Regions from separate parts of the Chryseomicrobium palamuruense genome, predicted to be linked through region 1. Evidence: riboswitches for the same ligand, from Rfam matches in the RefSeq annotation. Region 1 holds a riboswitch; each other region holds the start of a gene.
The links. Region 1 has a riboswitch for S-adenosylmethionine ahead of ACFO0S_RS02540 (aminotransferase class I/II-fold pyridoxal phosphate-dependent enzyme). Riboswitches for the same ligand answer to the same signal wherever they lie in the genome.
Positions count from the first base shown of each region.

Region 2: linked by a shared signal. The riboswitch ahead of mtnK (S-methyl-5-thioribose kinase) and the one ahead of ACFO0S_RS02540 (aminotransferase class I/II-fold pyridoxal phosphate-dependent enzyme) in region 1 are both predicted to bind S-adenosylmethionine.
Region 3: linked by a shared signal. The riboswitch ahead of metA (homoserine O-acetyltransferase MetA) and the one ahead of ACFO0S_RS02540 (aminotransferase class I/II-fold pyridoxal phosphate-dependent enzyme) in region 1 are both predicted to bind S-adenosylmethionine.
Region 4: linked by a shared signal. The riboswitch ahead of ACFO0S_RS11245 (methionine ABC transporter ATP-binding protein) and the one ahead of ACFO0S_RS02540 (aminotransferase class I/II-fold pyridoxal phosphate-dependent enzyme) in region 1 are both predicted to bind S-adenosylmethionine.

Region 1 covers NZ_JBHSEF010000009.1:207,897-215,596, forward strand. The annotation lists gene ACFO0S_RS02530 (DUF1129 family protein) at 29-709, opposite strand; gene ACFO0S_RS02535 (PadR family transcriptional regulator) at 712-1,038, opposite strand; SAM riboswitch class I at 1,239-1,347, shown strand; gene ACFO0S_RS02540 (aminotransferase class I/II-fold pyridoxal phosphate-dependent enzyme) at 1,429-2,541, shown strand; gene ACFO0S_RS02545 (bifunctional homocysteine S-methyltransferase/methylenetetrahydrofolate reductase) at 2,538-4,382, shown strand; gene metH (methionine synthase) at 4,363-7,700, shown strand, end outside.
Region 2 covers NZ_JBHSEF010000024.1:63,899-71,598, forward strand. The annotation lists gene ACFO0S_RS11795 (ABC transporter permease) at 1-108, opposite strand, end outside; gene ACFO0S_RS11800 (sugar ABC transporter ATP-binding protein) at 32-1,585, opposite strand; gene ACFO0S_RS11805 (sugar ABC transporter substrate-binding protein) at 1,645-2,730, opposite strand; gene mtnA (S-methyl-5-thioribose-1-phosphate isomerase) at 2,940-3,983, opposite strand; gene mtnK (S-methyl-5-thioribose kinase) at 3,986-5,164, opposite strand; SAM riboswitch class I at 5,244-5,398, opposite strand; SAM riboswitch class I at 5,645-5,755, shown strand; gene mtnW (2,3-diketo-5-methylthiopentyl-1-phosphate enolase) at 5,832-7,046, shown strand; gene ACFO0S_RS11825 (2-hydroxy-3-keto-5-methylthiopentenyl-1-phosphate phosphatase) at 7,050-7,700, shown strand, end outside.
Region 3 covers NZ_JBHSEF010000026.1:397,745-405,444, reverse strand. The annotation lists gene ACFO0S_RS14415 (ABC-F family ATP-binding cassette domain-containing protein) at 1-1,593, opposite strand, end outside; gene msrA (peptide-methionine (S)-S-oxide reductase MsrA) at 1,648-2,163, opposite strand; gene ACFO0S_RS14405 (LCP family protein) at 2,273-3,196, shown strand; gene ACFO0S_RS14400 (AI-2E family transporter) at 3,260-4,411, shown strand; gene ACFO0S_RS14395 (hypothetical protein) at 4,414-4,797, shown strand; SAM riboswitch class I at 4,852-4,955, shown strand; gene metA (homoserine O-acetyltransferase MetA) at 5,016-5,933, shown strand; gene ACFO0S_RS14385 (aminoglycoside phosphotransferase family protein) at 5,930-6,793, shown strand; gene ACFO0S_RS14380 (permease) at 7,280-7,700, shown strand, end outside.
Region 4 covers NZ_JBHSEF010000023.1:304,702-312,401, forward strand. The annotation lists gene ACFO0S_RS11225 (MFS transporter) at 1-552, opposite strand, end outside; gene ACFO0S_RS11230 (hypothetical protein) at 692-898, opposite strand; gene ACFO0S_RS11235 (MetQ/NlpA family ABC transporter substrate-binding protein) at 1,044-1,922, opposite strand; gene ACFO0S_RS11240 (methionine ABC transporter permease) at 1,935-2,597, opposite strand; gene ACFO0S_RS11245 (methionine ABC transporter ATP-binding protein) at 2,587-3,612, opposite strand; SAM riboswitch class I at 3,707-3,809, opposite strand; gene ACFO0S_RS11250 (peptide-methionine (S)-S-oxide reductase) at 4,071-4,556, opposite strand; gene ACFO0S_RS11255 (hypothetical protein) at 4,719-4,892, opposite strand; gene ACFO0S_RS11260 (alkaline phosphatase) at 5,250-6,575, shown strand; gene ACFO0S_RS11265 (cold-shock protein) at 6,801-7,001, shown strand; gene ACFO0S_RS11270 (GNAT family N-acetyltransferase) at 7,381-7,700, shown strand, end outside.

The sequences.
Region 1 (7,700 bases):
TCCTCCATCGAGAATAGGTCTGTATCGATTATTTCCATTCTGTACGTTTTAAAATCCAAGAAATTAATAAGAAAATGGCTCCCACACCAATGGAAGAAGCGGGTGGGAAGGATGTTGCTGGACCAATAGTCGGCAGTAACCAGTTGACGCCTGCAATCAATCCAAATCCCAAAGCGCCTAAAGTACCCGCCACAATAACCTCTTTTAACCGCCCTTTTTTTGTTACTTCTTCAAATGCCGTTTTGTTGATCCAACCAAAAATTAAACGTACTCCACTATAGACAAGCGCAGCAATTAACGCCATTTGAATCAAGGTCGGGATCACGTAAAGACGATCATCGACGGGTGTAAACTGCGCAAGGATGAGCATGACAATTCCACGCCATATAAAATAGTAGCCGGTCAACTGAAACGCAATTCGTCCCCAAAACTTCACCATATCGCGCTTTTCCTCGTCCGGAATTTGTTCGATGATGTCATCCGCATAGGCTTTTGGATTCTCACCAAAAACGACTTTGGCGGATTTTCCGTTTGCCTGTGCCTCAAGCATGTGATCAAGTAAATCCATCAGAATTTCTTCTGTCTTCTGCTCTGACAATGACAATCTCGACCGAATATACATCAGAACTTGCTCATAATATACTTTATTCGGCTCATGAAGCAGTTCGCGTTTTTCGTTGTTCTGTTTGATCAATTCTTTTGTATCCACAGTTACGCCTCCTCTTTCAAAAAATGTTCAAGTGGGACAGAAAGCAGCTTCCATTCATTCCGAATGAGAGTCAATGCTTCTAAACCACTTGGAGTAATGGAATAATATTTCCGGTTGGGTCCTGATTCCGATGGACGCATCTCACTGACGATCCATCCTTGCTTTTGAAGCCGTAAGAGAACAGGATAGATAGTTCCTTCCGGTACATCTGGAAGACCGGCAGATTGAAGCTTCCGGGAAAGTTCATAGCCGTACACCGTCTGCTTCTCGATAACTGCCAGGATGCACCCATCAAGAAATCCCTTCAGTAACTGAGATCGTACAGTCACTTGATTCACCTCGCTAGTTTGTAATGCAAGATAGTTGAATAAAAGAAATACTACTCGGTAATGCAAAGTAGCTATCCTAACTATAAACAGAATAAAAACCAATGTCAACCAACATTCTCAAAAACAGTCGTTGACATCGTTCCCTTCAGTGCGTTAAAGTAATAAAAAGCTTTGATGCACTGAGCAATTTCATACGCAACATCTTATCACGAGAGGTAGAGGGACTGGCCCGTCGACACCTCAGCAACCAGCTGCATGACAGTATGGTGCTAATTCCAGCAGAGCTCGGGTAGCTCTGGAAGATAAGAGGGATAGAGTAACAAGACGCCTTCTTATGATTTTATAAGAGGGCGTTTTTCTATACCCTCTCCCACTCGAGGAGGAAATGATATGACCTATCAACTAGAAACCAAATTGGCTCAAGCCGGAAATCGAAAAGACCCCGCGACGGGTGCGGTCAGCTTGCCGATCCACCTATCGACCGCTTACATCCATCCGGGAATTGGGCAGTCTACAGGATATGATTATTCGCGGACAGCCAACCCGACACGAACCGCTTTGGAAGAAGCACTCGCTACACTAGAAAAAGGCGACCAAGGGTTTGCTTTCAGTTCCGGAATGGCAGCTGTGCATGCCGTCCTTCAATTGTTCCGCACGGGAGATGAATTGATCGTCTCGGAAGATTTATACGGAGGTAGTTATCGCTTGTTCCACCAACTCCAGGACCGGACAGGACTTGTCTTCTGCTACGTCGATACGACCGATGTAGAAAAGGTCAAAGCGGTGATATCCGAGAAGACCGTCGCGGTGTTTCTTGAATCACCAACGAATCCGCTGATGAAAGAGACCGACATTAAGGCGATTTCGGATATTGCAAAAGCTCATGACCTCTATGTGATTGTCGACAATACCTTTTATACGCCAGTCCTTCAGCAGCCACTGACACTTGGAGCCGATATCGTCCTCCACAGTGCCACCAAATATCTCGGGGGACACAATGATGTACTAGCGGGTGCAGTCATCACAAAAGGTGCGGAGCTTGGCGAACAATTCACAGTCATCCAAAACTCGATTGGGGCTGTACCAAGTCCGCTTGACTGTTGGTTGCTCGTGCGAAGCCTAAAGACTCTTGGGTTGCGTATCGAGCGTCAACAACAGAATGCGAGAGAGCTTGCTGCGTTTCTTACTGCGCATCCGGCGATTGATTCCGTATTGTATCCAGGCAAAGGCGGCATGTTGTCTTTTCGGTTGAACGACGCCTCTTGGGTGCCTGTCTTTTTAGAACGTTTAAAACTTATTGCATTTGCTGAGAGTCTCGGGGGCGTCGAGAGTTTTATTACGTACCCTACCACGCAAACGCATGCCGATATTCCGGAAGAGGAACGGGAACGCGTGGGCATTTGTGGAAGGCTGCTGCGTTTCTCAGTCGGGATCGAACACGTGTCGGACTTACAGCAAGAGCTTCAACAGATTTTAGATGAACTGGCAGGTGGTACCCGATGAAACGGCCATTTCTTGAACAACTCCGGGAGCGTGTATTGATTGCTGACGGTGCGATGGGAACGCTTCTTTATTCATACGGCGTCGATCACTGCAACGAAGAGTTGAATTTATCCCATCCGGAAGATGTTCTCCGTGTACACACGCAGTACATTGCAGCTGGAGCAGAAGTCATCCAGACCAATACGTATGCCGCGAACTACGTGAAGCTTTCCCGCTACGGTCTGCAAGACCAAGTGAAAGCTATCAATACCGCGGCTGTACGCCTAGCCAAAGAAGCAGCGGGGGATGATGTTTATGTGCTCGGAACCATCGGAGGACTTCGAGGAATCAGACAAGATATTCCGCTCGATGAAATCAAGCGCAGCTTTCGGGAACAGCTCTATATCTTCATGATGGAAGGTGTCGATGCGCTGTTACTTGAAACCTATTATGATTTTGAAGAACTGCAGACGGTCGTGCGTATTGCTAAGGAAGAGTGTACACTGCCGGTTATTGCAGAAGTCTCGATGCACGAGGTCGGTGTGTTACAAAATGGTCTCTCCCTTGCTTCGGCTTTAAAGAAGTTAGAAGCTAGTGGGGCGGACGTCGTGGGTGTCAATTGCCGGATGGGCCCGTTTCATATGGTAAATGCCCTTAAGCAAGTGCCAATTCCAGAAAAAGCTTTGTTGTCTGTCTATCCAAATGCCAGCCTTCCACAAATGGAGGAGGGCCGGTATACGTACTCAGAAGAATATACGTATTTTGCTGAGCGTGCGGCAGAGCTCAAAGAACAAGGGATTCATTTGATTGGGGGCTGTTGCGGGACGACGCCAGGGCATATTCAGGCCGTCGCCAAACGTTTGACAGACCGGACCCCCGTGACACAAAAAGATGTTCAGATACAGGTTGAAAAGGAGGCTGTTGCCCAGTCGCACGGCGAATCACCTCTTCTTCAAAAAGTGAAACGAGAGACCACCATTCTTGTCGAACTTGATCCACCGAAACATTTGAATACGGACCGATTCTACGAAGGAATTGAAGCCCTTCATCAAGCTGGGGCGGATGCACTGACGCTTGCAGACAATCCGCTCGCTTCCCCACGTGTAGGGAATGATGCGGTAGCAGCCATCATCAAAGAACGCTATGGTGCCACGCCGCTTGTGCACCTGACCTGTCGAGACCGAAACTTGATTGGCTTACAGTCTCACTTGATGGGTCTACATGAACTTGGCGTGCAAGATTTGCTTGCTATTACGGGAGACCCAGCCAAAATCGGTGATTTTCCGGGGGCCGCTTCTGTTTATGACTTATCGAGTTTAGAGCTAATCGAGTTGATTAAGCAAAACAATCGGGGACTATCGTTTTCCGGGAAATCGCTGGAACGTCCGACAAACTTTTCTGTAGGAGCCGCCTTCAACCCAAACTACCGCCACATGGACGCGTCCATTAAACGACTGGAGAAAAAGGTCGCATCAGGCGCTGATTATTTTATCACGCAGCCTGTATTTGGAATCGACCAATTACATGCGTTAGCGGAAGCGGCTCAGAAAGTAGATAAGCCGTTCTTCGTCGGCATCATGCCTCTTCTGAGTTCGCGGAATGCTGAATTCTTGCACCACGAAGTCCCTGGGATTCGCTTGCCGGAGGAAACACGCAGGCGGATGCGCGACGCGGGAGACGATCCGAAGCGTTCACTTGAAGTCGGAATGACCATTACAAAAGAGATTCTTGCTGAGGCCGTGCGCCTCTTCCGAGGAATTTACATCATTACACCGTTCTTGCGCTACGAACTATCTCTTGAATTGATCGACTTCATCACGACACGAAAGCAGGAGGAAACCTATGACCATCTCCACATTTGAAACGCAATTACAACAAAAGATTCTTGTACTCGACGGCGCAATGGGGACGATGATTCAAGAAGCCGATTTGACAGCAGAAGATTTTGGCGGGGAAGCGTATGAAGGGTGTAACGAATACCTTGTAAAGACGCGACCCGATGTCGTAGAAACTATCCACGCCGCTTATTTTGAAGCTGGGGCGGATATTGTGGAAACCAACACATTTGGTGCCACGCCAGTCGTACTCGATGAATATGATCTTGGGCACTTGGCCTATGAGTTGAACAAAGAAGCAGCCGAAATCGCTGTTCGTGTGGCAAGCCGCTTTGCTACCCCTGATCAGCCTCGGTTCGTCGCAGGTGCCATGGGCCCAACGACAAAGACCTTGTCTGTTACAGGCGGTATCACTTTCGAGCAACTTGCTGAGGATTATCAAGTGCAAGCAGAAGGACTACTTGACGGGGGCGTCGACCTGTTACTCGTTGAAACGAGTCAAGATGCCCTCAATGTTAAAGCTGCTAACATTGGCATTCAACGGGCATTTGCCAGTCGTGCGCGTCAGGTGCCGATCATCGTTTCTGGAACGATTGAGCCGATGGGGACGACGCTTGCCGGGCAATCCATTGAAGCGTTTTATATTTCACTCGAGCATATGAAGCCACTTGTGGTCGGACTGAACTGTGCGACCGGGCCAGAATTCATGCGGGATCACGTGCGGTCCCTGTCCGGACTGGCTTCGAGTTACGTCAGTTGCTATCCAAATGCAGGGCTTCCGGATGAAGAAGGGAATTATAATGAGACGCCGCAGTCCTTGGCTCTAAAAATGGAAGGCTTTCTTGAGAAGGGGTGGCTGAACCTTGTTGGGGGATGCTGTGGGACAACACCTGAACACATTCGAGAGCTTGCGAAACTTGCCAAACAGTATGCCCCTCGCTCACTTGCTGTGCATGAAGAGCATAAAGTATCTGGCATCGAACCGTTCATTTATGATGACCCGTCCACTCGTCCGATTTTAGTTGGGGAACGTACAAATGTGATCGGTTCCCGGAAGTTCAAACGCCTCATTCAAGATGGAAAGCTTGAAGAAGCTTCTGAAATCGCTAGAGCACAGGTGAAAAACGGGGCACAGATCATCGATATTTGCCTCGCTGACCCTGACCGAGAAGAAGTAGAAGATATGGACCAGTTCATCCAACAAGTGGTGAAAAAAGTAAAAGTGCCTCTGATGATTGATTCAACGGATGAAGAGGTGCTAGAGGTCGCTCTGCGCTACTCACAGGGAAAAGTAATTATAAATTCCATCAACTTAGAAGACGGGGAAGAGCGTTTCGAAGCAATTGCCCCTCTTGTGAAACAATTTGGAGCGGCTGTGGTGGTTGGCACGATTGATGAGCAAGGGATGGGTGTTTCAGCCGAACGAAAACTAGAGATTGCCGAGCGTTCCTATCAGCTGTTGACCGAGAAGTACGGACTGGCACCGACTGATATCATTTTTGATGCCCTCGTTTTCCCAGTAGGAACAGGGGATGAACAATACATCGGCTCTGCGAAAGCAACAGTGGACGGGATTCGCGCCATTAAAGAACGCTTACCGCACTGTCCGCAAATACTCGGTGTGAGCAATGTATCCTTCGGATTGCCTCCGGTCGGTCGCGAAGTGCTGAATGCTGTGTTCTTGTATCACTGTGTGCAAGCTGGGCTAGACTATGCGATCGTCAACACCGAAAAGCTCGAACGTTTCGCTTCGATTCCGGAAGATGAGGTGCGTCTGGCGGAGGAACTGTTGTTTACCACCACGGACGAAACGTTGGCGGGCTTCACCGAATTTTACCGTGGGATGAAAAAAGAAGAGAAGGTCATCGCGCTTCCAGAAACCGTGGAAGAGCGGCTGGCCTATTACATTGTGGAGGGAACCAAAGAAGGGCTACTGCCTGACCTTGAAGCTGCTCTCGCTAGCTACCCGTCTCCGCTTGATGTCATTAACGGTCCTCTCATGGCAGGTATGTCGGAAGTAGGGCGTCTATTTAATGGCAATCAGCTGATCGTTGCGGAAGTGCTGCAAAGTGCGGAAGTGATGAAGGCGGCTGTCGCTTTCCTTGAGCCGCATATGGAACAAGCGGACATGTCCTCGACGAAAGGAAAAGTGTTGCTAGCGACCGTGAAGGGGGACGTGCATGATATCGGTAAGAACCTTGTTGACATCATCCTCAGCAACAATGGATACGATGTGAAAGACTTAGGCATTAAAGTTACCCCGCAAGAACTCATCGAACAGGTCAAGGTGCATAAGCCGGATATCATTGGTCTGTCGGGTTTACTCGTGAAGTCGGCGCAACAGATGGTCATCACAGCACAGGATTTAAAAGTGGCGGGCATTGATACACCTGTAGTTGTCGGGGGCGCGGCATTAACCCGGAAATTTACAGCGAATAAGATTGCGAAAGAGTACGACGGGTTGGTTCTCTATGCAAAAGATGCCATGGACGGACTGGATCTTTTCAATCGATTGCAAAACAGTGAGGGTAGAGAACAAATTGAGTCAGAGTATACAGAGGATCAACAAAAACGAGCAGAAGCTTCCGCTGAAGCCGAGCCGGTCGTGGTGCATGAGATAGGTACTTCGTCAGTGAGCAGAGATGTTCCTGTCTTTACGCCAACTGATCTCGATGTCCACATTTTACGCGACTTCTCGTTGCGTCAAATTTATCCTTACATCAATCAGCAGATGTTACTGGGCCATCACTTGGGCATCAAGGGGAAAATTTCACGATTACTCGAAGAAAAAGATGAGCGAACTGTCAAACTGAAAGAGTTGACGGATCAGTTGTTTGACCAAGCAGTGACAGAAGGTGTTCTACAAGCGTCCGCCCTCTATCAATTCTTTCCGGCCCAATCAGAGGGCAATGACGTCATCATCTATGATCCACAAGATGAGTCCAAAGAAATCGAACGCTTTCATTTTCCAAGGCAGCATAAAAATGACTTTTTGTGTCTCGCCGATTACGTAAAACCTGTAGGTGGCCCGATGGATTATGTAGGATTCTTTACAGTCACTGCAGGGAAGGATATTCGGGCATGGTCACAACAATTAAAAGAACAAGGGAAGTTTTTAGAAAGTCACGCGCTGCAGGCACTTGCGCTGGAGACGGCAGAAGGTCTTGCGGAGCGTATGCACGAGATGATGCGTACGCGCTGGGGATTCCCAGACCCTGTTGATCGGACCATTCAAGACCTCTTCCGGACCAAGTATCAAGGGCAGCGATTCTCCTTCGGCTACCCAGCCTGTCCGGAGCTCGAGGATCAGAAAAAACTTTGGAAGCTATTAAAGCCTGAACGCAT
Region 2 (7,700 bases), on a different contig from region 1:
GATTGCAACCAGGAGGATAATCGCACCATATTTAAACAGAAACTGAACTGTGTTCTCTTTCGCTGAGTTTTTCGGTCTTGATAAGCTCTTCTTTTCCACCGCTTGCATAGAATAGTATCCTTTCCTGGGTCGCTTCTTGACGTGATAATTCCTTCACGATCTGACCATCGTACATTACCAGAATCCGATCAGAAATGCCGATTGCTTCATGGATTTCACTGGAGAAATAAAGGCATCCTTTGCCGCTCCCGGCCAGTTCCCGGATCAACTTGAATATATCCACCTTTGCGCCGATATCGACGCCTTTTGTCGGTTCATCGAATAAATAAAGAAGTGAGTCTAGACTCATCCATTTGCCGATGACCACTTTTTGCTGGTTGCCTCCGCTCAAATGGAGTAGCGGCGTTTCCGTGTCATCGGTTTTGATTTTTAATTTTCCGATGATTTCTTCTGCAAATTGTGTTTCGGATGTTTTGTTCATGAACAGTCCCGTTGAAAACTTCCGCAAATTCGGAAACGAGGCGTTGGTCCGTAGTGTCTCATAGACAAACAACCCTTCTTTCCGGCGTTCTTCGGGAATCAGCGCCAGCCCCGCCCGAATCGCATCGCCCGGATGTTTGAGCCGCGTTTTCTTACCCGCAATCTCTACGGTTCCGACGATTTTATCCGATGCGCCGAACAGCGCTTTGGCCAGTTCTGTCTTGCCTGCGCCGACGAATCCTACAATACCCACGATTTCCCCCGTTTTGACGGTTAATGAAACCTCCCGAAGCTTTCCACCGTCCGATAAGCCTTTGACTTCCAGCAAATTCTCGCCTAACGGATGGGGATGGTCCTCAAGTTCCTGGCTCAACGCTTCACCCAGCATTGCTTCTATAATCTGTTCGGCATACGACTCTTCCGTCACGAAAGTGTTCACCCATTTCCCCTCGCGCATCACTGTAATCCGGTGGCTGATGTCAAAGATCTCCGGCAACCGGTGGGAAATAAAAATGCAGCCAACGCCGTCAGCACTCAATTTCTGAATCACCGAAAACAATTTATCCGATTCCGTAAGCGACAAAGGCGCTGTCGGTTCATCGAAAATGATGATCTTCGCCGAATGGACTAAAGCGCGGGCAATCAGCACAAGTTGCTTTTCCGCCAAAGTGAGCGTGCCCGCTTTTCGGGTCACCGAAATTTCTTCCATCTGCAGTTTAGCTAACGTATCCTTCGCCTGTTTGTTTATTTTCTTCCTGGACAGCAGAAAACTGCCGCCAGATGCAAAACTGTCCAAGAGGATATTTTCCGCCACTGTCAGTTCCGCTACGATGGCCGTGTCCACTTCCTGATAGACGCAGTAAATACCATGCTCTTTTGCCTGTTTCGGCGACCGTAAGGAAACAACGTTGCCGTCGAGCCGGATTTCACCGCTGTCCGGACCGTAAACGCCTGAAAGGATTTTAATCATTGTGCTTTTGCCGGCTCCGTTGACGCCGAGCAAAGCATGAACCTCACCTTTTGTGAGAGTTAGTTCTCCTCCTTGCAAAGCAGTAACATGGCCGAAACGCTTTCCGATTGCCTGCATGGTCAATAAATGCTGCATCGCTGCACCTTTCCTTTCACCGGAAGGAGCCGCCCTATTCCGAGGACGGCTCCAAGTCTTTATTGCCCTTCCAATTCGCGCAAGTCATCTGTATAGCCTTGATCGCTTGCTCCCCATCCTTCAACGTATTCGCTCAAGGTTTCTGTTGTCACTGTTTCTTCCGGAAGTTCTGCCGCATCGATGAAGACCGGCTCCAGTACCACTCTTTCTTCAGGCTCTTCACCGTTGATCAATTGGTAAGCGTAACGCACTTGAATGCGCCCGATATCAGTCGGATCCACTGCTGCAGAAGCTACCCACGGGCTACCGTCTTTTTGAATCATCTGTAGATCTTCATCGCTCATATCGATGCTATAAACTTTAATGTCAGTGCGTCCTGCTTGTTCAATGGCACGAACTGCGCCTTTCGCGAATTCATCCCATGCTGCCCAAACAGCTGTAATGTCGCCTTCGTTTGGATATTGTTTCAAAATCGCTTCCATCTGTGCCTGCGTATCAAGCGCTGTATTTTGTGTTGCAGCACCAAAAGCTGCCACTTCTTTAATGCCCGGGTTGTCTTTTAAGAATTGCTCGTAAGCGATTTGGCGGCGCTCCATCGGCGCATAGCCGGCCGTCCAAATTTTCACGATATTCGCTTCTCCGTTGAAGTCATCCGACAATTTCTGCAAGGTCAGTTCCGCCATCAGCTGGTCTCCCTGTTCAAGCGACACCACGCCTTCCACGTCGACTCCCGCGTCAAATGCCACAACCGGAATCCCTTGTTCCACTGCTTTTTCGACACCTTGGTTTAAGGCCTCTTTCGTGCCGTGGTCAATCAAGATAGCGTCTGCTCCCTGGTTAATGGCGGCGTCCAGATTGGAAGCCATTTTAGCTAAATCTCCTTCGGCATTAAAAACCGTAACGCTACCGCCGAATTTCTCAGCCTGCTCTTCGACGCCCGCTATGTACTGAGCTGAAAATGTTCCCAAATTCTGTTGCAGGATCAACGCCACGTTCTTGCCCGCCAGCTCATGTTCCGATGTTGCCGCATTATCACCTGCATCCGTTTCTTCTTCTGTTACCGTTTCCCCTTTTGGTTGGCATGCCACCAATAAAATACTAATAAACAATAATGCCACTATGATTAAAAATGATTGTTTTTTCATGATTTCTCTCCTTATTTGCTTCTTATATTTTTTGTGAATCTCTTACTACAGCTTCGACGCTATGAAAGCGCAAAGAACAAAGCTCCCGCTTAGTTCGATGCCGTACTGACACAGAGAGAAGTCCCTGGAGATATGGAGCAAAACAGCGAAGACTCCCAGGCGAGGTTTTATAAAGTGAAGCTGTTTTGCTGAATATTGATGATATAACCTTACTTAACTGCGACAAGCAATTCCTGTATATTTCGCTCGTAATCCGGATGGATGATGCCTTTTTCCGTGATAATGGCAGTGATGTAGTGGGCCGGCGTTACGTCGAATGCCGGATTAAAGACTTTTGTGTTCTTCGGCGCAATAGGTTGGCCAGCGACATAGGTAATTTCCTCTGCCGACCGTTCTTCTATTGGAATGTTTTTACCGTTCGGAATCTGCAAATCGAACGTGGATACCGGTGCAGCCACATAAAACGGAATGTTGTAAGCTGCAGCCAATATAGCCAAGTTGAGAGTCCCGATTTTATTTGCTGTATCGCCGTTTGCCGCAATGCGGTCAGCGCCGACGATAATGGCTTCGATACCTTTTGCGCTAATGGTGTGAGCGGCCATGCTGTCGGTGATCAACGTCACATCAACGCCTGCCTGCTGCAGCTCCCACACCGTCAGCCGTGCCCCTTGAAACACCGGCCGAGTTTCGCAGGCGTAGACTTCAAACTCCCTACCCAGTTCCTTGCCCAGATGAAACGGTGCCAGCGCAGTGCCGTATTTCGCTGTTGCAATGGAACCGGCGTTGCAAATTGTCAGGACTTTCGTGCGCCCTTCCAATAAATCCAACGCATAGCCGCCTATATTGCGGCAGGCTTGTTCGTCTTCTTCATGGATGCGTATTGCTTCAGCCAGGATTTGAGCTTTAGCGTCTTCAACTGTTTTCGCAGAGTTAATTGATTGCTGCAGCCTGCTAAGAGCCCATACAAGGTTGACTGCCGTCGGACGTGATGAACCAAGATAGATCGCATCTTTTTTCACGTAATGGTGGAAAACTTCTAGCGTTTCCGTCTCATGCCTTTGTGCAGCAAGTGCCAATCCGAACGCTGCCGTGATGCCGATGGCCGGCGCGCCGCGGACTTTCAAGGTAATGATGGCATCGAATGCATCTTCGATCGTGTTGAGTGTAATATATTCCGTTTCGTGCGGCAGTTTCTGCTGATTCAGGATGATTAGTTGGCCGTTTATCCATTGAATCGATAAGGGAATCGCCATATTTAAAATTCCTCCAACAGCGCTGTCACATCATGAATGGATGTTAGCTCGCTGCGTTTTATGATGAATGTTTCCCCAAGTTGGAGAGCTTGTTTTTTGAATTGGATGCGCCGTTCCGCTTCTTCGATGCCGTCGAGATCTTTGACATGCGCCAGACCGATTGTGCGGCGGATTAACTCACAGCCGGCAAAGCCGAGTGTATCCCGGAAAATTTTGTCGAGCACCGATTCCAAGTAACCAGGAACATCTTTGAAGTCTTCAATTCCATCGCTATGCCATAACTGAGAGAAACGCGCTTCAAACACTTCCCACGTATTTATAACATGTCCTACGATTGCTTCTCGATCTTCGCCGTTACGCGTAATGCCCTGAGCAATCAAGTTAGCGATGAACAAACCGACATCAAAGCCGATCGGTCCGTAAAACGCGAATTCTGGATCGATGACCTTAGTTTGATTGTCATCGGCAAAAATGCTGCCGGTATGGAGGTCGCCGTGCAGCAGTGCCTCCGCTTCCGTCACAAAGCTGCGCTTCAGTTTCGCTGCTTCAAGCTTCAAGGCATTGTTGCTCCATATCGCCTCAACCACTTGTCGAAGCTCCGGTTCGAAATTGTTCGTGTCATGGTCGAAGAATGGATCAGTGAAAATCAAGTCTTCCGTGATTTTGCACAGTTCCGGGTTGGAAAATTCCGCCACCAGCCGTTTCTTTTCAAAAGGATGCAACGCAAAGTCTGACGTATGGAATAAAGTCTGAGCCAGATATTCACCGATATGTGCGGATAAATTCGGATAATTCTTCCCTTGTATCAAGCCTTCTCGGGCAATTGTCAGATGAGAAAGGTCCTCCATAATTGTATAGGCCAATGTTTCATCCGTGCCGTATACTTCCGGTACTAGGACAGCTGCAAACTCGCTATGCTTCCGCAGGGCCGCTGCTTCAATCGCTGCACGTTTTAATGTCAGCGGCCAACTTTCGCCCACCACTTTCGCGTAGGGAAGTGCCTGTTTGATGATAACCCCTTTATCGCTTTTCGAGTCACTTACACGAAAGACATAATTCAAATTGCCATCGCCGATTTCCTGGCATTTAAGAATCGCGCCTTCTGGGAAAAGTCTCGCCGCCAATTTGATGGCCGTTTCTTCCGTCAAAGGCTCATATGTTGAAATTGCTGATGTTGTCACAATCATCTTCCTCTCAAATCCAATAATAAAAACGCCTCTTTCCCGAAAGAAAGAGGCGTAGAATTAAGAGGTTCCATGCCTCTTATCTTTCAGAAATCAAATTTCTGATGGAATTAGCACCGTGCCTTGCGGGATGTTCATCCCGGCGCATAAAGCGCCCCTTCTCACGAAGGTATTACGGTCGGTTGCTGGGCGTCATCGGGCCATTGTCCCTCTGCCAGCTCTTGATAAGAGTACTAAAATTGTATGTGGTTGTTGTTCTGTTTTGAATCCTATCACGAGTCAGAATTGACTGTCAATAGGAATTATTTATTTTTTTGATATGAGTTTCGACATATGGAGGACCTTCATTAGCAAGCGACTTGACGTTTGTATTGGGCCCAACTCCTAAAAAATTTCTCATAATTATTTATTGACAGAATTCTTCATACATGGAATAATCAGAATTACTTTATTGTATCGACTAAACCGAATATCCAATTCTTATTTAGAGCAGGTGGAGGGACAAGCCCTACGAAGCCCGGCAACCGGTCCAGTGATGAACACGGTGCTAATTCTTGCAGCCAGAAATGAATGGCTGAGAAATAAGAAGTCGTTAATGCCCTTAACCTCTTCTTATTTGAAGAGGTTTTTTTATGTCTAGATTTTATTAAAGGAGTGTCACATCATGAGCAGACTGACAGCAAGCTACCAGGTATACGGAAAAGCGGGGTCTTTCGAAAAGAAAGCTGAAGGCATTGCGCTAGGACTCACGATCGGATCATGGACTGATTTACCGCTGCTTGAACAGGAACAATTGAAAAAGCATAAAGGTGAAGTGGTGTCAGTGGAGGAATCCCCAGAAGTTCCGCACCCCCTCAAGCCGGATGAAATAAAAGCACACATCACCGTTTCCTATCCAAGTGCGAATTTTTCAGCAGATTTTCCAGCGATCCTGACCACCGTGTTCGGTAAGTTGTCTCTCGACGGTGAAGTAAAATTGCTGGACCTCGACTTTGAAGAAGATCTACTGAAACAGTTTCCGGGACCGCGTTTCGGTATTGATGGTATCCGCGGATTGCTGAATGTCCACGGCCGGCCACTCGTGATGAGCATCTTCAAAGGTGTCATTGGCCGCGACCTCAATTATTTAACAGCACAATTAAGACAGCAAGCACTAGGTGGCGTCGATCTCGTCAAGGACGACGAAATTCTGTTCGACAATCCGTTGACTCCTTTTGAACAACGCATTACCGCGGCAAAAGCAGTATTACAAGAGGTCTATGCTGAAACCGGCCATCGCACACTCTACGCAGTCAACCTGTCGGGCCGCACGTCGCAGCTTCGGGACAAAGCGCGTAGGGCACGTGAACTCGGCGCCGATGCTTTACTATTCAATGTTCATGCGTATGGACTTGATGTGCTACAAGAATTAGCGGAAGACAATGACATTGGGTTGCCTCTCATGGCCCATCCCGCCTTCAGCGGGGCATTCACTTCTTCCCCATTCTACGGTGTCGCAGCTCCGCTGGCTCTTGGCAAGCTGACGCGTTACGCCGGCGCTGACTTTTCGCTCTTCCCCTCTCCCTACGGCAGTGTTGCCATGGAGAAGACAGCGGCTTTGGCACTCGGCGAGCAATTAACGAATGAAAGTCTATTGAAACAGGCGTTTCCAGTACCATCCGCCGGTATCCATCCTGGACTCGTGCCACTTCTCGTCAACGATTTCGGAATCGATAGCATTATCAACGCCGGCGGAGGAGTCCACGGACATCCGGACGGCGCAGCGGGGGGAGGTAAAGCATTCCGTCAGGCTGTTGATGCAGTCCTGAAGAATCAAACTCTTGAAAACGCCAGCGAACAACAACCAGAATTAAAAACAGCATTGGAATTATGGGGGTAAATAATGAAGCAACCAGTCATCTTTTGTGATTTTGACGGTACCATCACGACAAACGATAACATAATCGCAATCATGAAGCATTTCGATCCACCGGGTTGGGAACCCATTAAAGACGACATTCTCGCACAAACCATCTCCATTCGCGAAGGTGTTCAACAGATGTTCTCCCTCTTGCCATCGTCCAAAAAAGATGAGGTCCTCGCCTATGTGCTCGAGCAGGCAGAGATTCGGGAAGGCTTCGAAGAATTTGTGGCTTATACAAAACAAAACAATATACCGCTTTACATTGTCAGTGGCGGTATCGACTTTTTTGTCTACCCACTACTCGAACCGTTCGGACCTTTCGCAGGCATTTATTGCAACGAAGCGGATTTTTCAGGTGACACGATCCACATTAACTTCCCACACGGTTGCGATGATCAATGTGATAGCCAAGGGTGCGGTTGCTGCAAGCCGTCGATTATTCGGAAGTTGCTAGCAGAGGATGCAACGAGCATTGTCATCGGTGATTCGATTACCGACCTGCAAGCGGCAAAACAAGCAGACCTGGTCATCGCTCGCGACTTTCTCATCAAAAAATGTGAGGAACTCGACATCACTTATCAGCCCTTCGAGAAATTCGGGGACGTGACGGAAATCATCGATGCAAGATTG
Region 3 (7,700 bases), on a different contig from region 1:
CTGTTTGTCACGCCACTCAAGATATTCGTCATAAGAAAGTTGTTTATCCAGAATAGATCCATCTGGAAGGATTTCGATGACACGGTTCGCAATCGTTTCGATGAACTGATGGTCATGAGATGTGAAGATCATCGCGCCTTTAAAGGTAATCAATCCGTTGTTTAATGCTTGGATCGATTCAAGGTCTAAGTGGTTTGTTGGTTCGTCGAATAACAACACATTTGACTCTGAAAGCATCATTTTTGATAGCATACAACGTACTTTCTCTCCACCGGAAAGAACAGAAGGTTTCTTCTTCACTTCTTCTCCTGAGAACAGCATACGTCCTAAGAATCCACGTAAGAACGTTTCACTCTCATCATCTGGTGAATATTGACGTAACCAGTCGACTAGTGATGTCTCACTACCTTCAAAATAACGCTGATTGTCTATTGGGAAATAGGCACGTGTCGTCGTTACACCCCAACGAACTGTTCCTGATGTCGGCTCTTCTTCTTCAGCTAAAATACGAAGAAGGGCAGATTTCGCAAGTTCATCTCCAAGTAAAATGATCTTGTCATCTTTGTTCAACATGAAATGAGCATCTTTTAGTAATGTATGACCTTCTTGTTCATAGGTTAGGCCTTGTACTTGAAGAACGTCATTTCCTATTTCTCGTTTCATCGAGAAGTTGACGTATGGATATTTACGAGAAGATGGACGAATATCATCCAGCTCAATCTTTTCGAGTGTCTTTTTACGTGACGTCGCTTGCTTAGATTTCGAAGCATTTGCACTAAAACGGGCTACGAAAGCTTGAAGCTCTTTAATTTTCTCTTCTTTTTTCTTGTTCTGATCTTGTGCCATCTTCAGTGCAAGTTGACTTGATTCATACCAGAAGTCATAGTTCCCGACATAAACTTGTATCTTTCCAAAGTCGAGGTCGGCAATATGTGTACATACTTTATTTAAGAAGTGACGGTCGTGAGAGACCACAATAACGGTGTTTTCAAAGTTGATTAAGAATTCTTCTAGCCACTGAATCGCTTTTAGGTCCAAGTGGTTGGTCGGCTCATCTAGTAAAAGAACATCTGGCTTACCGAACAAGGCTTGTGCAAGGAGTACTTTCACTTTGTCTGACCCGTTCAATTCACTCATTTTTTTCGTGTGGAGCTCTTCAGCAATTCCAAGACCTTGTAGGAGGATAGCTGCTTCTGACTCAGCTTCCCATCCGTTCATGTCCGCAAATTCGCCTTCAAGTTCAGCAGCACGCATGCCGTCTTCATCAGAAAAATCTTCTTTCATGTAGATAGCGTTCTTTTCATTCATCACTTCATACAATCGTTTATGACCCATCATGACTGTTTCAATGACTTGATGTTCTTCATAGGCGAAGTGATCCTGCTTCAAAACAGCAAGACGCTCGTCTGTTCCCAAAGAAACATGACCTTCTTGAGGTTCTAGATCACCTGACAATATTTTAATAAATGTTGATTTTCCGGCACCATTGGCTCCGATTAACCCGTAACAGTTACCTGCAGTAAATTTAATATTTACATCTTCAAATAGTTTACGGTCACCAAAACGTAAACTAACTTCACTTACTTGAATCATTTAATTTCCTCCTTAACACACAATCATTTCATTATACCATGAATGTGTAAAAAGTCACTTCCAGTTCGACTCAATAAATTCATCACGTCCCGATGCTTCTCGGTCTTTCTTGTAATATTCGGGCTCTTTTTTGTAAAAGTCTTGGTGATACTCTTCTGCTGTGTAGAATGTAGAGGCAGGGAGGATGCGTGTGACGATAGGTTGTGAGAACTTCCCACTGGATGCCAATTCGTTTTTTGCGGCAAGCGCTGTTTCTTCCTGTTCCTCTGTATAATAGAAAATCGCCGTACGGTACTGATCCCCACGGTCTTGGAACTGACCCTCATCATCTGTTGGGTCAATTTGCTGCCAGTAAATCTCGAGCAGCTGCTCATACGGGAAGAGAGTTGGGTCAAATTCAATTTCCACGACTTCTAGATGTCCCGTCGTTCCTGTCTTCACTTGCTCATACGTAGGGTTATCCACATGACCACCCATATATCCTGACGTCACTTTATGAATACCGTCGTACGAATCAAACGGTTTGACCATGCACCAGAAACAGCCACCAGCAAATGTTGCTTTTTCCATTTGTCTACCTCCTAAATGTTTTGCTTCAAAGATTTTATCACTTCTTGCAAAAGTATGAAACTACCAACGCTTGTTTTACGTTATGATAAGAATAGAAAGGGGTAAGTCTATGGAACAACGCACAGAATTACGAAGACGCCGAAAGAGAAGGTCACCAGTTAAAGCATTCTTCAAAGTGGGTCTCTTACTCGTCGTACTATTGATTGCTTACGGGATCTTTACGTTTTGGCAAGGTCTACAACTCGCAGATAATGAAGCGGCCAGAGAGCCTTTTAACGGAACACCATACGAATCAGGGAGAATGAATGTCTTGTTACTCGGTGTAGATAGTCGAGGCGAAGAACAGTCTCGAACGGATACAATGATGATTGCGTCATGGGATCCGGATACGAATGATGTACGACTCATCTCCTTGATGCGAGATATATATGCAACGATTCCGGGGTACCAGTCCTATAAATTAAACACTGCCTATTACCTTGGTGGTGCGGAACTGACGAAACAAACGGTTGAAGAGATGTTTGATGTCCCGATTCACCACTACGCACTTATCGATTTTACTAGTTTTGAAACGATGGTGGATGTCATCGCACCAGATGGCATTGAAGTCGATGTAGAAAAAGACATGTCTGAAAAAATTGGTGTCAGCCTTACAAAAGGCGTACACCGTCTGAATGGAAAAGAACTTCTCGGCTATGCACGATTCCGTGCCGATGAAGAAGGGGATTTCGGTCGTGTGGGCCGCCAACAGCTCGTTATTGAAGCACTCGGGAATGAACTGACAAACCCAATGAACTTCCACCGCCTCCCGAAATTTGCAGGGGCACTCAATGGATATGTCCAGACCGATGTGGGGGCATCAGAAAAAGTACGTTACTTGATCGATGCCATACTGGGTGGGAAAGTCGAGACTGAGCGTCTAACAATCCCTCAAGAAGGGGCGTACTGGTACAATTCCTATAACCATGCTGGCAGTGTGATTGAGCTCGATCAAGAAGCAGCTCGCACCGCCATTCACGACTTCTTACAGTAGGGGGAGTAGAAAGTGTTCGATGAGAAAAAACCAAGCTTTTTTGATACGCGTTTTATTCAATTTATGGGCGGAAAGAACACCATCTTTGCGCTCATTCTGATTGTGCTTGTCGGTCTTTCGATTTTTATCTTTGACCTTGTGTCTTTTGTCTTTAATCCACTGACTGTGTTTTTAGGGAATGTGGTCCTGCCGATTATTCTCGCGACAATCGTCTATTATTTACTTCGACCTGTACTCAGACTACTTGAAAGTTTGAAGATACCGCGTATATGGGGAATTCTCATTTTATTTATTGCGGTCATCGGGTTGGTTACGCTACTCGTGTTTTTAATATTCCCATTTTTGAAGACGCAGTCCATTCGTTTTGTGGAAAACTTCCCAGAAGATTTCCGTATACTTGTAAATAACATCACGGTATGGCTTCAAGGATCGATGTTCTCTGAATATTATGCGACGGTAGAAGAGGATTTTAATGAAATGATTCAAGACCTCCCAGCTCAGATTGGCGTGTTTTTCCAAGACACCTTTACACGTGTCGCTTCCGGAGTTACGTCCATCATCGGCGCGATCACAAGTTTTATTTTAGCTATTGTCACAGTTCCATTCATTGTCTTCTATCTACTGAAAGACGGGGAAAAATTGCCGCAATATGTGTTACGCCTGTTGCCACCACGCATGCGAGAAGAGACGGCAGATGTCTTTCAATCCATTGATAAACAAATCAGTTCGTATATCCAAGGGCAGCTTCTCGTGTCAGCAGCTATTGGAGTCATGGTATTTATTGGATTTAGCATCATCCAGATGCCGTATGCGCTACTTCTAGGGTCGATCGCAATGGTCACAAGCGTCGTTCCCTATCTTGGGCCGATTATCGCTATCACTCCAGCGGTTATCATCGCTCTTGTCATGTCTCCGTGGATGCTTTTGAAACTTGCTGCCGTGTGGACGGTTGTCCAGCTTGTGGAAGGGAAGTTTATCTCACCACAGATTATGGGAAAAACATTACATATCCATCCGATTACGATCATTTTTGTGTTGGTCACCTCAGGGGCCTTATTTGGAGTAGCTGGTGTTATTCTCGGAATCCCTGGATATGCTATAGTAAAAGTAATCGTTACCCACTTCTTCCATCTCTTTAAGATGCGCTATAATCGATATGAGCCGGTCGTGGATAACCATTACGAATATGTTTCCAAAACAAATAAGGTGGAGTAAGTATGAACAGTTTTGAGTCAAAAATTACCAAAGACAACATCACTATCGAAACCGTGGTCGACCATACGAATATCGAACACGGGATCAATCTCTCAGGTACTATTTATATTGAAGGGGTAGAGAGTGATGATGTATTAGAAACTCTTCGTCTTGTAGTTTGTAAGAAAAACACGAAAGAAATTTTGACGAAACAATCTTTTGAACTCGTTGGAACCGTTGCCTCAAAAGGGACACAGATGATTCCATTTGAAATTATTCCGGATGAACGTTGGCTACCGGCGGAAGGAGAAGAGGAAACTCATTTAACACTTCAAACCGTTGCCCTCTTTTTTGACGGAAGCAGCGAAGAAGATGAAAGCGAACTAATTTTTGATATTGAAGAATAGCTTGTCAGCTGTATTGTGAAGTGCTAAAATGACAGCAACATCTAAACTAAATACTTATTATCAAGAGAAGCTGAGGGACATGGCCCGAGGACGCTTCAGCAACCTCTGCCTAGCAGAAAGGTGCTCCCTCCATCAAGTGCTGACTTGGAAGATAATGCTTACCGACACTCTGCCCTTGTATGGGTCGAGTGTTTTTTATTTCAAAGGAGTGAAGAAGAATGCCCATCAATCTACCGAAAGATCTACCTGTTATTGAAAAATTAAAAGAAGAGAACATCTTTGTGATGGACTCGGACCGTGCCCATACCCAAGATATTCGTCCACTGGAAGTCTTGATTGTCAATTTAATGCCCGAAAAAGAAAAGACCGAGCACCAGTTGCTTCGTCTGCTCGGGAATACACCTTTACAGACCAATGTGACTTTTCTACGTATGACAAGCTACCAGCCGAAAAATGTAAGTAGCAGTCACCTGGAGCAGTTTTATGCTGTATTTGAGGAAATCCAGGACCGTCGTTTTGACGGCATGATCATCACCGGGGCGCCAGTCGAGCAGATGTCTTTTGAAGAAGTAGACTACTGGCCGGAAATCGTCACCTTGTTATTTTGGGCAAAAACACATGTAACGTCTACATTATCGATTTGCTGGGGTGCTCAGGCAGTTCTTTATCATGAGTTCGGTATTGATAAAGAGGCACTTCCTCAGAAATGTTCAGGTGTTTACCCGCATCAATTATTGACACCACATAGTCCACTCGTAAGAGGGTTTAACGATACGTTTTTAGCTCCACATTCACGTCATACAACAGTCGGGTATGACAAGATTTTGAAGCAGCCAGAACTTGAAACTGTGGCGGTTTCAGATGAAGCGGGTGTGTTTTTGATCCAGTCGAAGGATCAGCGTCATATAATGGCGACAGGTCACTTGGAATATGATGCGACGACACTTCGAGATGAATATGAGCGAGATGTGGCAAAAGGAATTCCTTGTTCCGTACCGGAGAACTATTTCCCTGAAGATAACCCGAAGAATGTTCCACAAAACACATGGAGGGCGCATACGCATCTGTTGTTTTCGAACTGGTTAAACTACTATGTATACCAGCAGACCCCATTTGAATGGAGCAGTACTAAATGAATTTTAACGAGAGAATTAAAGCGGCTTTTGGAGAACGAGGGGAGAGGTGGCTCGAAACTTTACCGGAACGCATTCAAAAGATAACAGCAGTTGAAGGAATAAGCTCTGTCCAGCCTTTCACTAATTTGTCCTATAATTACGTAGCAAGAGCTTTAAGAAGCGATGAATCTGTCGTCTTAAAAATCGGACTTCCTGGATATGATTTCAACAATGAGATACTCGCGCTACAAACATTCCCTAAAGACGCAATTGCATCTTTAGTATCTGCCAACTCGATTGAAGGCTACTATATTATGGAGAGTATTTCACCTGGAGAGCCTTTGAATGTCAAATTCTCCGACACGAGAACAAACGTTCGAATATTTGTAGAACAGTGGGGGAGGTTGCATCAAACGTCTTCACTACAAGAGAAACAGACTACTCATGAATTGCCACACATTAATGTATGGTTTGAGGTGTTAATGAATAAAACTGATCACGTTCCTACAAATTGGTTGGATACAGCACGTGCCGCACAGCAAAGATTAAACCAACTAAATCAAGACACGATTTTACATGGTGATATGCATCATGAAAATATATTATGGGATGAAACGCGGGGATTTACTATCATTGATCCAAAAGGCGTCATAGGTCATGCATATTATGATTGTGTTCAGTTTTTATTTAACAAAAATGAATCCGTTGAAGAATTTGCTGAAAAAGTGAAGTTACTCTCTGACGAGTATAATTTTGATCAGCAAGAACTACTGGATGCGATAAAAGCTTTAGGAATGGTGTATCTGCTATGGGCTTATGAAGATAAAGATCCAGAAGCGAAAGAAAGGTATAACATGATGAAGTGGGTTATGGGTAACTAACACACCTGATGAAGGAAGGGACAAGAGATTTAAAAATTTGTTCGATTTATCCATATTAACCGTATACCAAGATATAATATCCTACGAAACAATGCCAAAAAAATACACCCTAATTGTTAGATACAAACAACAATTAGGGTGTATTTTTTTGGATTAATTTACGAATGAAGAATTATCAACGATTAAGACAAAATTAATTAAGATACGTTAGATACAATGACAGCCGTATACACGAACAGACTTTCAATCTATTCATCTCTTTAATATTCTATAAAAGTTTTGACAAACTAAATAATAGAGAGGAATACATCTACATATAGTAATAAAGTGCAATATTTGAAAGTGTGTGATTAAAATGATTTACGTTTCATTCAAGTTTGAATAGACAACATCGTAAAAAATTTTAAGAGAGTGAGGATTTCACAATTGCAATATAGTCAGAATCGGTCCAATAATTTCATCCTGATATTTCTGCTACTTTTCGCCATCAGCTTCGTTACTGTAAGTCCCGCTTTTGGTTCTAATGAATTTAGCTTTTCTACTTTTCAACAATTAAATACGATTTTTCTTAGTATATTGATTGAGGCAATTCCTTTTGTATTAATAGGTGTTTTAATTGCAGGTTTTATTCAAATCTTTATTACAGAAGAACACATTCGGGCAAGACTACCAAAAAATAAAGTGCAGGCTGTTTTCATGAGTTGTGTGGTCGGTGCATTATTCCCTGCCTGTGAATGCGGAATTGTACCAATTGTTCGTCGATTAATAGAGAAAGGCGTGCCTTTATATGCAGGAGTTGGATTTCTATTAACGGGACCTCTTATCAATCCAATAGTTATTTTATCAACCTATATGGCATTTGGAAACGATATGAAGATGGCTTTATTACGAATGGGTGTTGGATTTG
Region 4 (7,700 bases), on a different contig from region 1:
GGTGCTCATCACCCAGACACAAAACAACGACAATGTATAGACAAACAGGAGTTGTTCATACGCCACAAGAAGAAGCAATGCCCCGGCTATAGAAGGTCCAATAATGGTGATGAGTGTATTCACAAATGAAAATTTTGCTTGAATATCTGTCATCTGCTCACGGTGAAAGAGTTGCGGGATGATGGCATGACTCGCGTTGCCAACGGTATATCCCACCGTGGATATGAAAAATCCGAGTATGTATAAATGCCAGAGCTCTACGTCTCCAGAGAAAATAATAAAGGTCATGAGACAGGACAAGATGAATTTAATCAGTCCCCCATAGCGAATCATCACATTACGGTTGATGCGGTCGACAAACACACCGGCAAGCACTCCGAGTAGAACATTCGGAAGAAAGTCCATAATACGCATCGTACTCATCGCAAGCGCTGATTGAGACAATTCATAGATAATAAGAGGCAATACAAACGTGTAGACGACGGTTCCAAATGTCGAGAGAATGGTAATGAAGTAAAGAAGAAGGAAATTTCGGTTTGCAAATAATGTCATGAGGCACCCCCTGAACTAGTGTAAACTACTAGAAATAAAATATTTAGAGGATGTGTGGGAATTTTGGAAAAATTGAAGAAACAACTAGATGCGTATTTTCAGGGGTGGCACGAGGGATGTAAAAAACAGGACGGGGAAATCATTCGTTCATTTTTATCAAATGACTTTGTTGGGTACTGGCCCACTCTTCGATTCTTGAGCCAACTCCTAATTTCCATTCGTATGACTTACAGGACGTCGTCGAACAGATGGTTGGCAGCAAACGCCACTTCACGATACGGGATGACGCGCGTAAACGGTGTGATGTGCGTATAGCTTGGAGGTCATGTAGCAATAAAGCTTTCATAAACTACCTCCTTGTGAGTTTCTACTATAGGAAGAATACGCCTGTCGCTCAGCTCTTACAAGTAATCGAACTTCTTTCTTTACAACGTCCATAAAAAACCCCACTGCAGCATAGGGGGTCTTAAAGCTGCAGTGGGTGGGTGCCCTTATTTATAGAACGTCTTCATTTTCTCAAACATCTCCGCAGTCTCTTCTGCTGACTTGCGGATGATGAACATGCTACCTTTGAATTCTTTATTAATTGCTTCTTCTACCTCTGGGTGCTGATACAGTTCAACAATCTTCAAGTAGTTCTCATTGTCCGCTTCATCTGCACGAGATGCGATGATGTTGATATACGGTTCAATCGACTCAGATTCTGTATCTTCGTAAACGACGGCATCTTCAGCAGGCGTCAGACCTGCTTGCACGGCCACCCCATTGTTGATGAGGGCAATGGCCACGTCCGGAAGAACACGTGCCGTCTGTTGTGGTTCCATTGCGACAAATTCAAGCTCTAATGGGTTCGACGTGATTTTGTCTAAGTCCCCAGTGATGCCAAAATCGTCAGCCAGTTCAATCACACCTGCTTCTTGTAAAAGGTTTAGTGCGCGTGGAAGTGTGGATGCATCATTTGGAATCGCCACTTGATCACCTTTTTGCAGTTCATCTAGTGACTCGATTTTATCGGAATACACACCAAGCGGCGCAAATACTGTTGTACCGACAGGAGCTAGGTCTTCACCAGACTCTGCAACAAAGTTCGAGAAGAATGAAATTGTCTGGAAAGCGTTCAAATCAATATCTCCAGCTGCAAGTGCTTTATTTGGCATGATGTAATCCGTGAATTCCACCACTTCCAAATTAATACCTTCTTCTTTCGCAAGTTCCACAATAACTGGCCATTGCGGGCTGTCTGCACCATTTACCCCAATTTTAATCGTTTCTTCTGAACCATCGGCTGCTGAGTTACCATCGGCTGAGTTACATGCTGCAAGTGTTAGAGCAGCAGTTGCAGCAAGAGCTGCGAGTTTAAGTCGTTTCATGAATGTAGTCTCCTATCGTCTCATAATTTTTTTTGATAATGTATTGCCAAGCCATTGGGCGAGTTGCACAAGAATAATCAAGATAATTACTGTCACGACCATGACGCTCGTATCGAAGCGCTGATAACCGTATGTAATCGCAATATGACCGAGACCGCCACCACCGACATACCCAGCAACTGCTGAGAAATCGATTAAGCTGACTGTCACAAACGTCAGACCTAGAATCAGAGGTCCGAGCGCTTCCGGAATCAAAACGGTAAAGACGATTTGGAACGGGCTGGCTCCCATAGCTTTGGCTGCTTCAATTACACCAGGGTCAATGCTCATCAAGTTTTGTTCAACAATCCGTGCCACACTGAACGTTGCCATGATGGCCATTGGGAACACGGCAGCTCCAACCCCAATCGTTGTTCCCATCACGATTCGCGTTACAGGCATTAAGAAAACCAAGAACACGATGAACGGAATCGGTCGGATGACGTTTATCAGCAAGTTGAGAAGGCCATATAAAAAGCGGTTCTCTAAAATATTGCCCTGGCGGGAAACGAATAGTGCGAGTCCGACTAAAACGCCTAAAATCGAGCCTAGGATGAGGGTCAGGATGACCATCATAATCGTCTCGCCGGTCGCTTCTATGATGCGTTGGTAAAATGTACTCCACTCAACTTTCATGGATAATCACCTCCTTGATGTCGACGACTTGTTGAAGTTCTTGAATGGCATTCTTAATGTCTTCTACCTCCCCTTTAAAGGACACTACCAAATTGCCCAGTAGCTGATTTTGAATCTCGCGAACCGCTCCGTACACAACATTGAAATGCACATTGTGCTGTTGGGTGATCTTCGATAACAGCGGCTGACTCGTGGCACTTCCCGTAAAGGTGACTTGGTAGATATGCTGGTCACCAGCAGCGTGCCATTCTTTCAATAGACTTTGAGAGGGCAAGTCTTTATTCACCGATTGAATGAAACGCTTTGTTGTCGGGTGTGACGGGTTTGTGAAGACATCGAATACTTCGCCGTGCTCGATGACGTGCCCATTCTCCATAATGGCAACGCGGTTACAAATGGTGGAGATGACGTTCATCTCGTGTGTGATGAGGAGAACGGTGATGCCAAACTCTTGATTGACGCGCTTTAAAAGCTTCAAGATATCTTCCGTCGTTTCCGGATCAAGTGCTGAAGTGGCTTCGTCACAAATCAGAATCTCTGGGTTCGTCGCAAGAGCCCTAGCGATCCCAACACGCTGCTTCTGTCCTCCCGAAAGTTGCTCGGGGTAGTTATCTACTTTATCTGAGAGGCCAACGAATTCCAGCAACTCTTTGGTGCGCCGCGTGATTTCCGCTTTCGGCGTTCCCTCAAGCTTCAGCGGGTAGGCTACGTTTCCTGCGACAGTGCGGGAAGTGAACAAATTAAAGTTCTGGAAGATCATCCCGATACGTCGGCGTTGCAAGCGAAGTTGTTTGGCTTTAAGCGATGTGATGTCGGTGTCATTGATTTTGATAACACCACTTGTTGGCTTTTCAAGAAGGTTCACTAAGCGAAGAAGCGTACTCTTTCCGGCTCCGCTAAACCCGATGATGCCGAAGATGTCGCCTTTTTGGACATCGAGTGTGACATTCTGAACTGCGTGCACATCACGCTTTCCGACTTTGAATGTCTTGGATACGTTTTGGAATGTAATCATGGTGGACTTCCCTACTTTCTGACTAGAGTGCATAAAAAAAGACCTTCATCTCTTAAGAACATAAGAAATGAAAGCCATGAAAAAACGCCTCTCATTCTTATCTCTCAAGTGATGGACACTTGCAGGATTTGGCACTGACGCTTTTGCGCTTTGCCGAGACTTCACAGGGCCTGTCCCTCTGTCTCTCGTGATAAGAATTGGTGATATGTAGTTTTGAATTTAGTTCGTCTTGCTAACTGTTTCACAGTCTAAAGCATCAAAGTTTTCTCGTCAATAGTAATTTTACTAATTTTTTTAGTAGTCTGACTATGTAAGCGGTTGCTTTGTTGGTACGACGCGGATAGTTTTTTATTAGTTTTATTAAAAATTCTTTAAAAAGCATTATTTTGATTTCCTAGAAATGAACAAGCTATCCAATAAAAAAAGCTTCCTTTCTAAATACAGAAACGAGGCTCGTCTCATGTAAGCACGTTTGATTTGTATTTTGTAAGCAATTGCTGTGGGATATGGCAGTAATCATCCGGACAGCGAGCAAGACGGTCTTGGTGTTCTTCTGCACTTCGTACATAATTGGTAAGCGGCAGAACTTCTACAGCAATTCGGTCCTCATCTTCACGTTTCTTGATGAACGCCTTGGCCTGCTCTACATGTTTTGGGTCTATACTATACACCCCAGTTCGATACTTCTCCCCGACGTCTTCTCCTTGTTTGTTGATACTGTATGGATCGATGATTTCAAAAAGATAGCCCATCAACTCGTCGACAGATACCACATCTGGATGAAAAGTCGTTTTTACACATTCCGCATATCCGTCATATTCCCCGTCTAACGTTTGAGAAGTTCCATTTGCTCTTCCCGCTTCAGTCGAGACAATCCCTGGCAACGTCTTCACAAATGCCTGCACGCCCCATAGGCATCCCCCTGCTAAATAAATCGTCTGCATGCAAAATCTCCCCTTGTACTTAAAATTAAATAAAGACCGAAATCGATCGAAATCAATTCAGGTCTGTAGATGAAGTGTATTTAAAAAAATCCTTTTAAGTTCTGTTGAGTCTGATGTTGCTTATCTCAATAAAGTAGCAAATAAGATTCATCAGAACCAAAATTATACTTTTCCATCTCTAATTACAGCCTTAATCAAATTGGAAGTTAACCTTTGATTCGTATTAACTGCTTCTATAGCTCTCAAAGCAATTTGTTTATTGATTTTAAACTCTTCTAACGAAAGGCTCTTTTCTACTAAACGATATTCTTTTGAGTCTAAAGATAGTCTAGTCAAACATTTTCCCTCCAATTCAATAAAATGAATTTGCTTAATTTAAGTATACTTTATTATCTCATATTTTGTGCTTAAATGAACGTAAGTTGCAGCAGTATCTTCCACTTTCAAATTGGTATTTTTCTGACAAACCATCTAGAGTCTTTCCCCTCGAAGTCGAACTCGATAACGGAACATCCGTCAAAATGACTGCAAACGGAACGGTCCAAATAGCTACAAAAAATTAAATGGTTTTCAGGTTTCCTATGACTAAAAACCGATTTTCCCTGTGTTACGTAAGCTTTTACATTGACGTCACATTTCCTTTACATTCAGTTGATATCGTTGCCGTGTACCAAACAAAAGGAGGAAATGTGTATGAAAAAACAGCTTGTAACAGCCGCTTTGGTGGGAGGACTTGTCGTATCCGGGATCAGTGTCAATGTGACAATGGATCACGCAGAAGCACGGAATGATAACGCTCATAATGGGAAAGTCAAAAATGTAATTTATATGATTCCTGACGGCTACAGTGCCGCCTATGCAACGAACTACCGTTGGTTCAAAGGCGAAGACTCTTCTTTTGATCCGTATGTAAAAGGTCTAATCAAAACCTATTCAGCAGATACAGAAGTGACGGACTCAGCTGCTGCTGGGACGGCGATGGCAACAGGTGTAAAAACGAATAACGGGATGGTCGGTGTTACACCCGATGGCAAAGAAGTCGACTCTATCTTAGATGCGGCAGAAGCTGCGAAGAAATCTACAGGACTAGTTGCCACTTCTACAATCACACACGCGACGCCAGCTGTGTTCGGCGCAAGTGTCGCATCACGCGGCGATGAATCGTCGATTGCCCCGCAATATTTTGAGAACGATGTGGACGTGCTCCTCGGAGGAGGCCGTGACTACTTCGTTTCACTAGAAGAAGGTGGTAAACAACCTGCCGGAAACTTAGTGGAAGCTGCTCAGAATGATGGCTATGAGTATGTGACCTCTCGTGAAGAGTTACTAAAAGCGAAGAGTGGAAAACTACTCGGTTTATTTGCAGACGACGCAATGGCTCCTGAACTGGAGCGCGGTGAAACGCATCAGCCAAGTCTGGCCGAGATGACGGATGTCGCAATCCAAGCATTGAAAAAAGACAAAGACGGTTTCTTCTTAATGATAGAAGGCTCACAAATTGACTGGGCGGGTCATGCACATGATGCAGCTTGGGCGATGACAGACTCCCAAGCATTCGATGAAGCTGTTGCTGCTGCTCTTGAATTTGCGAAAAAAGATGGCAATACACTTGTCGTCGTTGCAGGGGATCATGAAACAGGCGGCATGTCCGTTGGTTCGAACAGTGTGTACGATGTAAAAACGGAAGTACTTCATGACGTTACAGCTACTGGTGACTTTATGGCTGCTCAGTTAAATGAAACGCGTAACAATGTGGAGGAAGTCGTAGAAGCGCACACAGGGTTTGATTTAACCGCTGAAGAAATTGAAGCCATTGCTTCTGCCGAAAATCCTGCACGTGCTATCAACACAGTTGTCAGCGACCGCGCGTTGATCGGCTGGACAACAGGTGCACACACCGGGACGGATCTTCCAATCTACGCATATGGCCCTCAATCTGACTTGTTCACAGGTCTTTTGGACAACACAGATATTCCAAAACATATGGCGAAAGCAATGAAAATAAAGTTCGGCAATTAAGTTTCGTACCTAGAGCAGCCTCACTTTTGTGGGGTTGTTTTTGTTTTAGTAGACAAACCAGATTTTGTGTTGTATACTAGGTTTAATAAGTTCATGAAGTACAACACATTTAATTCACCTATTACAAAAAGTATCTGTGTATTATTTCCGTACTTTTTGTAATACGTGAATTTTTTTATTGCAGAAAAATGATCTTATTAATAATTTATAATGGAGGTCATTTATATGACACAAGGTACAGTAAAATGGTTTAACGCAGAAAAAGGTTTCGGATTCATCGAAGTTGAAGGCGGAGCAGACGTATTCGCTCACTTCTCAGCAATCCAAGGTGAAGGATTCAAATCTTTAGACGAAGGTCAAAAAGTTGAATTCAACATCGAAGAAGGTCAACGCGGACCACAAGCTACAAACATCGTAAAACTTTAATTTTATGATTCGAAAAGCATCCCTCTGGGGTGCTTTTTTTGTTGTGTCAGGGTGGGGTGGGGGCTGGGTGGATGTTTAGTTTTAGACAAATGGTTTCCATAATACGAGGAATGTTCTAATGACTTAAATTAATGTACGAATCACTGAAATTAATGTACGAATCAGCCAATTTAATGTACGAATCAGCCAATTTAATGTACGAATCACGAACAGAAATACCAGAATCTCGACGATTACTCTTTAAACCATCACCATCATTCCGCGAATCCACCTCCCTCTTCCCCATTCCACAAAAAACATCTTCTTTTTCAGCGATTTCTGCTACACTAGGACTATTCAAATTTGATCCTGGAACACCCACCATGAAAGGAAGAACCCAATGATCCGACAAGCCACCCCGTCTGACTTAGAAGCTATCTTAACTATTTACAACGATGCCATTGTCAACACCACTGCCGTCTATTCCTACCACGCGCAAACACTCGAGGACCGCAAAGTCTGGTTTGTTCAAAAACAAACCGACGGGTATCCTGTCATTGTCTATGAAGTCGAAGGAAATGTCGCGGGCTTTGCCACATTTGGTCCTTTCCGGGCGTGGCCAGCATATAAATATTCGATTGAACACTCGGTGTATGTCAGCTCCGACTTCCGGAAGCGAGGCATTGGTCGTGCGCTTCTTCAAGAGCTGATTCGTCTAGC